2 regions of the Halalkalibacillus sediminis genome follow, and region 2 is predicted to be linked to the other one. Evidence: riboswitches for the same ligand, from Rfam matches in the RefSeq annotation. Region 2 holds a riboswitch; the other holds the start of a gene.

Region 1 (4,392 bases), on a different contig from region 2:
TGGATTACTTTAGATCACTTATCACACCTAACTATGTATATACTCAGTCTGCTCATTTCTCCCATGTGAACGAAATCATTGATGAAGACGTAAAGTTTAGAATCGAGGAATTGGCTCGAGTATTTTATTACTATATGCAAATGAGTTCTGACTTACAGAAAGGTGACAATCTATCCACGGATTTTTAAAAAGGAATTGCGGAAGCACTTCAAATGACTGAAGTGGGTATAAAGAGAACCGGACGATTAGACGATCGTCCGGTTCATTTTATTTAATACAAGAATGGAGTTGCGCCACTTTCTTTGATAATTGCGTCACTTTAAAAGTTATTTAAAGGATGCTTATACTTCTTTTATTCTACTCTATTCTCCCTTAAAAACTGGGTTTCTTTTATCTAGGAATGCTTGGACTCCTTCTTGGTGGTCCTTTGATTGACGCATTTTGAGTTGCCCTTTCGTTTCAGCTTCTAAAATGGCCTCAAGCTTTGAAATATTTTGGTTAGCATAAATATTCTTGGTTTCTATCATGGCTAATAATGGAGAGTTTGTCAGTTTTGAAGTGTACTGATTAACGGTTTTATCTAACTCTCCTTCTACGATATGATCTACCAATCCTAGTTTTAATGCTTGTTCTCCTTGGATCATTTGGCCTTCCCAAATCATGTGTTTTGCTTTCACTGTTCCAACTCGTTGCTCCATGAAGAAATGACCACCGCCATCAGGAATTAATCCAATACCAATGAAGTTCATGGCGATTTTAGCATCCTGTTGTGCGATGACATAATCACTAGCCAAAGCTAAACTTAGGCCTAGGCCAGCAGTCGCTCCATTTAAAGCGGAAATCGTAATTTTAGGTAATTGATAAAAAGTCGTAATGACTTCTTTTATTAAGCTCATAACTTTTTCGAAGTCTTTTGGGTCTGAAGACTGAAGCATCATCTTCACATCGCCACCCGCAGAGAATGCCTTCCCAGCTCCAGTCAGTACGACTACTTGAGAAGAACTCTCCTTCACTTCTTTTAAGCGCTCAGCCAATGACTCCAACAACTCTAGGTTCATAGAATTGAGTTGATCAGGTCGGTTGAGTGTGATTGTAGCAATATTGTTTTCTTCATTTAATAAAACTGTGTCTGTCATTGTTTGCACCTCGTCTTTTATTTAATCATCAATTTTTTGAAATACTCAGTGGCCACTTGGAATTCTTCTCGGTCATAATGGATGTTAGCGAGAATTTGTACAACTTCATTGTACGAAGTTGAGTCTTCTGTCTCCTCGAAAAAAGGGAGGAGCACTTTTTCTGCTTTTCGAATGAAATGGAATTCTCCGATGGTACCATGGATCTGGTGGTCGAGAATGAAGAAGCGATGCTGGAAGCTAACGTGCTTTTCCTTCTTCAATAACTCTTTCCCTTTATTTAAATATTCTTTAGCTTGATCCAATTCTCCTTTAATATAATTGATTTTCGATAAAATCAAATACTTTTCTAATACCTGGTCTGAATGTAAATCCTCTGTGACAGTATCATCAAAAAAATTGATTGCAACGTCGTATTCTTCTTTCCAATAACTAAGCACAGCTAGGTAATGTTTGGCTTGTTCCCGTACATCAGAAGTATGTCCCATCGGTTTGGAGTGAAGAACTTGCTTTAAGTAATTTTCAGCCAAGTCATAAGCTTCTAGTATGGTGTAATTAATTCCGTATAAGATATAGCAATCCGTAACTTTACTATAAAGGAATTCATTAGCGAATTGGTCTGTAGCCATCTGACAATAGTAGTTGGAATAAGCGGGTTTTTTCATACTCGTGAGTGACAAGGCTAACAAATAATAGATTTCAGGGTCCTTAAGAGTATGCTCCTCTAGCAAAAATCTAGCCTTTTCAAAATATTCGTTTGATTTATTAGGATAAGAGATTAGCTGATAATACAAACCAATGATTTTACAATAATAATATTTTTTTTCTTCATAGAATGTATTTTCAAGCCGTAACACTTCAGGCGCCATCAAACTGAATTTCTCTGAGTCCCTTTCATTTATTAAATAATAGAAGTGAACCAGCAAGAAAAAGTTTTGAGTTTCTGTTCGATGGAAAGGGGTAATGATTCTTTCTAATTCCTCGACCAGCGAAGTAGACGAATCATGATCATTTTGTTGAATTTTTTTATAAAGCTGTTGAATCTTCTTATTTATGTCGTCTTCATCATATGAAGTGATTTCGGAAAAACTGATATCAAGTCTCTCAAATAACAACTCAGCTAAATCATCTTTAGGTTGGATCGATCCATTCTCCATTTTACTCAAATAAGAGATTGAACAAATTCCACTGGCTAAATCCTTTTGAGTCATACCATTCTTTGTGCGATAGTATTGGATCATTACCCCTAAATCCATCGTCTTCACCCCTTGTCGTTGCTACTATCGTATCACTTTTACGGCTATTTAGTAAGAAGTGTAGGTGATTACTTCCCTGTTGACTAGTTGGCAAGAAAGAATTAATATGATGAAGAATACTAATTTCATATTTCGACTCATTTAGGTGCGAGCAGATAATCTGTTCGCTTAAAAGGGAAGTTCGGTGTAAATCCGACGCGGTCCCGCCACTGTGATTGGGAGCGACTTATCAAACCACTGTCCGTTTAATTGGATGGGAAGGGATGAGAAGCGATGACCCAAAGCCAGGAGACCTGCCTATTTGTTCGAGTCTTTTTCCTTCGGGTTTAAAGGAAAGGCTGTTTGAGTAGGTTAATACATATCTGTTCATGCCTTTGTTTCTTTTCCTGGAGGAAGCAAAGGCATTTTTATATGGACAGAGAGGGAGATTTTTATGACAAAAGTCAACACACTTCAAAAATGGTTATTGGCCATCGTACTTGTGCTAGTTGTCGGGTTAGCAGCTTGCCAAGGTGATAACGCTGGGGATAACCAAGAGGATGAAGAGAATTCAGATCAACAAACGGAAGAGCAAGCGAATGAGGAAGAAGAATCAAGTGGAGAAGAAGCAAGTAAAGAAGAAGGTTCATCATTTGAATCAGTGACTCTTACAGATAAAAGCGGAGAAGAAGTCACGATTGAAGAAAAACCTGAAAAAATCGTAACTGTTATACCTAGTAGTACTGAAATTGTCTTTGCAGTAGGTGCTGGAGATCATGTAGTGGGTGTGGACAAATGGTCCAACTACCCTGAAGAGGTAGCAGATTTAGAAAAAGTCGGCGATATGAATTTAAATATAGAGAAAATTGTCGAGTTAGAACCAGACTTAGTGGTAGCAGATCTAAATAATGCAGAAAGTATAGATTCACTGAGAAGTGCGGGCCTTAATGTAGTGGTCACAGGGGCTCAAAGTTTGGAAGAGGTTTATGCTGATATAGAAATGATAGGTCAGGCGACAGGCTATGCCGATCAAGCAAATGACCTAGTAGATGATATGAAAAATAGGGTGGATGAAATAGAGTCGGCTGTTTCGGAAATTCCGGAAGAAGAGCGTAAAAAGGTTTGGCTAGAAGTTGGTCCAGAATTATATTCTGGTGGGGAAGGTTCATTTATTAATGAGTTGATTACCCTTGCTGGTGGCGAGAATATCATCAGTGATCAAGAAGGTTGGCCACAAATCAGTGAAGAATTAATCATAGAACGAAATCCAGATGTTATTTTCACGACTTACGGTTCTTACACCGAGAACGTTGAGGAACAAGTATTAAGTAGGGAAAACTGGCAGGATATATCTGCGATACAGAACGAGGAAGTATATGATATTCACGGTGATCAAGTGACGCGCCCGGGGCCTCGTTTAGTTGAAGGCTTAGAAGCGATCGCTGAACATCTTTACCCAGATCAAGTGGAATAAAAGGGGCACATTCAAGTGGGAAGTAATCAAGCGACAATTCGAAAAAAATTGATGACATGGCTGCCGGTTTTGGTTCTAGTGTTACTGTTTGCTATGAGTCTATCAATTTCACTGGGTGCAGCATCGATCAAGGTTTCGATGGTGTGGGAGGTCATCGCTTCTAAAATCCCACTTATAAAAGAGTGGGTGAGCTCAGACTGGAGTGCCTCTAGTGAAACGATTGTATGGGATATCCGTATGCCGCGTGTCATTCTCGGGGCAATCGTGGGAGCTGCGCTCGGTCTCGCGGGAGCAATTTACCAAGGGGTATTGAGAAATCCTTTGGCAGACCCATTCATATTAGGTGTGTCGTCTGGAGCTTCGTTCGGAGCAGCTTTATTTTTCGTTTTCGGATGGCAAGTCACTTGGTTAGGAAATTTCACACTTCCTGCTGTCGCATTTTTGTTCGGTTTCGCGGCTTTGATGATTGTTTACTTTTTATCGCGCGTTGAAAATAAGGCGAGACTAGAAACGATCATCTTAGCAGGTGTCGTAGTTCAGGCATTCATAG
Region 2 (4,392 bases):
CCATGCATGCATGTGTAATTCGAGTAGTTCCTTCGCTTTTATATTGTTTTTCACATATAGATTGAATGAAATCGACTGGTCGACATGCTTTTGTCGTGCAGCGTTCTGGTTGATGCTCCAATGATGGTCAATTTCATAAGCTGATTTGTAATACCAGAACGTTTTCTCGCTTAAATCAGGTGCCGTGACAGGAATCTTGTAATTCTTCTTCTCTTCTGAATAAAACTTTTTAAAAATCGGATCGATGCTGGCGGTACTTCCAGCGATGATACTCGTACTGGAATTTGGCGCGATAGCCATCAAATATCCATTCCTGATGCCATGTTCTTTAACTTCATCTGCTAATAATGACCATTTGAATTCCTCAGTGTCCATATAATCTTCGAAATAACTGCCTGTTTCCCATTTCGATCCATTAAATAGTGGATAGCTACCCTTCTCTTTTGAGAGTTCCATACTTGCCTGTATCGTCAAAAAAGCAACTTTTTCATAAAGATGGTCTGCATAGTCAACTGCTTCTTCTGATTCCCAGCGTATCCCCTCTAATGCCAACAGATGATGATATCCAAAGGTACCAAGACCAACCGCACGATACTTTTGATTCGTTAATTGGGCTTGCAGTACAGGTATTGTATTCAAGTCAATCACATTATCAAGCATGCGAACTTGAATGGGAATCAATCGCTCTAATACATTCGCGGGTACAGCTTTTCCTAAATTGATACTGGATAAATTACAAACCACGAAGTCACCAGGATTTTTCGTGATGACAATTTTACCGTCTTGAGTTACTTCCTCCTCTACGGTTGTTGGACTTTGATTCTGCATGATTTCCGTACAAAGGTTTGAGCAGTAAATCAACCCTTGATGGTTATTCGGATTTTGACGGTTCGCTTCATCACGATAGAACATGTAAGGCGTCCCTGTTTCAAGCTGACTGACCATAATTCTTTTCATGATGTCAATCGCTGGTACAGGTGTTTTTGATAATTCCTGATGCTGTACACATTGCCCATATTTTTCACGAAAAGATCCATTACCCTGTGTTTCATCATAGAAATCTTCTAAACTATATCCCATCACTTCTCTTACCTCATGGGGATCGAATAGATACCAATCTTCTCTCGCATCAACTTTTTCCATGAAAAGATCAGGTAAACATACACCGGTGAACAAGTCATGCGTGCGTTGGCGTTCGTCACCATTATTCAGCTTAGCATCTAGGAATTTGAATATATCTTTGTGCCAAACATCCAAGTAGACCGCGATAGCGCCTTGGCGTTGCCCAAGTTGGTCGACACTGACAGCCGTGTTATTCAACTGCTTCATCCAAGGCATCACTCCGCTGGATACCCCTTTAAATCCCTTAATTGAACTTCCGTGAGAGCGAATTTTACCTAGATAAACACCGATTCCTCCACCATTTTTTGATAAATTAGCGATATCTGTATTAGAATCATAAATTCCTTGAAGACTATCATCCACCGTATCTATAAAACAGCTTGATAGCTGCCCGTATGACTTTCCGGAATTCGCAAGCGTAGGAGTCGCAACCGTCATATAAAGGTTACTTAACGCCCAATATGCTTCTTCTACGAGATCTATTCGACGCTCCTTTGGTTCTTGGATCATCAAAGTCATGGCAATCGTCAAAAAGCGTTCCTGTGGCAGTTCAAACAATTTACCGTCATGATCACGAGCCAAATACCGATCCGCTAGTGTTCTTAATCCAATATATGTGAATAACTGGTCACGTTCCGGCTCAATTATGTCGCCAAGCTGAGTAATCTCTTCTTTAGAATACTCTGCAAGAATTCTTTCGCTATATATGTTTTTTTCAGCAAGAATCTTTTGTAAGTTAAAGAATGAGCCATAACCCCCAGAAGAAGCATTACCTCTATTCTCAGCTGCTTCATTGTACATTTGTCTAAGAAATACATTAGCACACACATACGTCCAATCTGGAGCTGAAGGTTGAATGTTTTCTAAACCACGGAGAAGTAATTCATTCGTGATTTGTCGTTTAGTCATATCTCCTTTTGATTTCATGGTCTCCAAAATCGTATCTTGATAACTTTCTGTATCCAGATGCGGATAATCTTTTGATACTTTCTCAATGAAATCTTTTAAACGATACTGATCAAACTCTTCTTCAATTCCTTGATCATCTTTTACAAAAGCTTGTCTCTCTTGAGTAATTGTCATCAATAGTCCTCCTCAAAATAAAAAAATTCGCTTCTCCGGAGGAAGCGAATAGAAACGAGCAATATACTATAATCAATAATTGAACTAGTTTATCACGTCGTTTCATTCTCTTATTCCCCGAAGAAAATAGAAACTTTGTTTACTCAGACAGGTCTCCTGACTCGTGCTTCGATCTACACCGGTCCTTCCCTTATGAGCACCTCTAAAGTTTTCTCATAAAGTGGATATACCAGCTCGTCCACACTTACAGTTGCGGGGGCAGCTCTGGATTTTCACCAGATTCCCTATTAAGCCTTGAAGGCATCTAAATAAACGGAATACTATATATAGTTGTTTAAGTTAATAAAAATCACTATATATCGTGATTTGATTTCATTATAGAAGAAATAATATATAAAAACAAGAGCAAATTTAATTCCTTGATTAGAATAAGATAATGGAACGAATATCAATCACTAACTATCATAGGTTCAAAAATGCCCAAATAAAAAAGTTGATAGACAGAGCTTGTACTGTCTACCAACTTGAGAAAGGTATGTAAATATATAAAAACATGGAGGCGGCAACCGGAATCGAACCGGTGATAAAGGAGTTGCAGTCCTCTGCCTTACCGCTTGGCTATGCCGCCTTCATATGGAGCGGAAGACGGGATTCAAACCCGCGACCCCCACCTTGGCAAGGTGGTGTTCTATCGCTGAACTACTTCCGCAAATGGCTGGGCCAGCTGGATTCGAACCAGCGCATGACGGTACCAAAAACCGTTGCCTTACCGCTTGGCTATGGCCCAATATGGGGCGATCGGAGGGAATCGAACCCTCGAGTGCCGGAGCCACAATCCGGTGCGTTAACCCCTTCGCCACGACCGCCATATTAAAAATGGCAGGGGTAGTAGGAATCGAACCCACATCGGCGGTTTTGGAGACCGCTGTTCTACCTTTGAACTATACCCCTACACATAACAAAAAAATGGTGGAGGGAGTAGGACTCGAACCTACGAACCCGATGGGAGCGGATTTACAGTCCGCCGCGTTTGGCCAACTTCGCTATCCCTCCATCATTTTAAATAGATGGTGGCTCGGGACGGAATCGAACCGCCGACACACGGATTTTCAGTCCGTTGCTCTACCGACTGAGCTACCGAGCCATACATACAAGTGCAAATTATAAAATTAAAAGTGGCGGTCCGGACGGGACTCGAACCCGCGACCTCCTGCGTGACAGGCAGGCATTCTAACCAACTGAACTACCGGACCATATGTAATTATTGATATTGAATTAAATGGGTTACGACCAGGATCGCTTCCTATTTAGTTTCAATCAAAATTAATTGGTTGCGGGGGCAGGATTTGAACCTGCGACCTCCGGGTTATGAGCCCGACGAGCTACCAGACTGCTCTACCCCGCGATATTGACATTTGATTGTCGAAAGAAATGGTGGAGGATGCAGGGCTCGAACCTGCGACCCCTTGCTTGTAAGGCAAGTGCTCTCCCAGCTGAGCTAATCCTCCAGCCTAAGTAAATAAATGGTGACCCGTACGGGATTCGAACCCGTGTTACCGCCGTGAAAGGGCGGTGTCTTAACCACTTGACCAACGGGCCATTAATTAAAATGGCGGAGAGCGAGGGATTCGAACCCTCGAGACCTCGGTAGAGGCCTACACGAATTCCAATCGTGCTCCTTCGGCCAACTCGGACAGCTCTCCAGGTAGTATGGCTCCAGCGGCAGGATTCGAACCTGCGACCGATCGGTTAACAGCCGATTGCTCTACCACTGAGCTACGCTGGAATTTTAAAATCAACTGTCCTTGAAGGATATTATGTAATATTGCCCGGCAGCGTCCTACTCTCACAGGGGAAGAACCCCAACTACCATCGGCGCTAGAGAGCTTAACGGCTGTGTTCGGCATGGGAACAGGTGTGACCTCTCTGCTATAGCCACCGGATAATATTAATCTTGTTAATAATTTTGAGGACAAATAATATTATATTCACCTTCACTCGAAAAAGCAAGGGAATTTCGATAATAAAAATAAATTTATTATTGAATATTATTATACACCTTCAAAACTAGATAAGAATCAAAGCGCAAGCACGAATCAAAGCGTCATTACCACAAATATTGAAGTTAAGTCCTCGATCGATTAGTATCCGTCAGCTCCATGTGTCACCACACGTCCACCTCGGACC

What was found. A riboswitch is a leader RNA that binds a small molecule or an ion and turns the genes downstream of it on or off. The one in region 2 is predicted to bind cobalamin.
Region 1: it holds a riboswitch for cobalamin, as region 2 does, so the genes downstream of both, CEY16_RS09870 (ABC transporter substrate-binding protein) here and CEY16_RS00080 (ribonucleoside-diphosphate reductase subunit alpha) in region 2, are expected to answer to the same signal.

Annotation. Positions count from the first base shown of each region.
Region 1 covers NZ_PJNH01000003.1:43,226-47,617, reverse strand. The annotation lists gene CEY16_RS09885 (NADPH-dependent FMN reductase) at 1-188, shown strand, start outside; gene CEY16_RS09880 (enoyl-CoA hydratase) at 363-1,136, opposite strand; gene CEY16_RS09875 (helix-turn-helix domain-containing protein) at 1,154-2,389, opposite strand; cobalamin riboswitch at 2,516-2,703, shown strand; gene CEY16_RS09870 (ABC transporter substrate-binding protein) at 2,823-3,842, shown strand; gene CEY16_RS09865 (FecCD family ABC transporter permease) at 3,858-4,392, shown strand, end outside.
Region 2 covers NZ_PJNH01000001.1:4-4,395, reverse strand. The annotation lists gene CEY16_RS00080 (ribonucleoside-diphosphate reductase subunit alpha) at 1-2,205, opposite strand, end outside; cobalamin riboswitch at 2,335-2,528, opposite strand; tRNA gene CEY16_RS00075 (tRNA-Cys) at 2,760-2,833, opposite strand; tRNA gene CEY16_RS00070 (tRNA-Gly) at 2,840-2,914, opposite strand; tRNA gene CEY16_RS00065 (tRNA-Gln) at 2,918-2,992, opposite strand; tRNA gene CEY16_RS00060 (tRNA-His) at 2,996-3,071, opposite strand; tRNA gene CEY16_RS00055 (tRNA-Trp) at 3,083-3,156, opposite strand; tRNA gene CEY16_RS00050 (tRNA-Tyr) at 3,173-3,258, opposite strand; tRNA gene CEY16_RS00045 (tRNA-Phe) at 3,274-3,349, opposite strand; tRNA gene CEY16_RS00040 (tRNA-Asp) at 3,382-3,458, opposite strand; tRNA gene CEY16_RS00035 (tRNA-Met) at 3,534-3,610, opposite strand; tRNA gene CEY16_RS00030 (tRNA-Val) at 3,638-3,713, opposite strand; tRNA gene CEY16_RS00025 (tRNA-Glu) at 3,730-3,804, opposite strand; tRNA gene CEY16_RS00020 (tRNA-Ser) at 3,816-3,908, opposite strand; tRNA gene CEY16_RS00015 (tRNA-Asn) at 3,917-3,991, opposite strand; rRNA gene rrf (5S ribosomal RNA) at 4,033-4,148, opposite strand.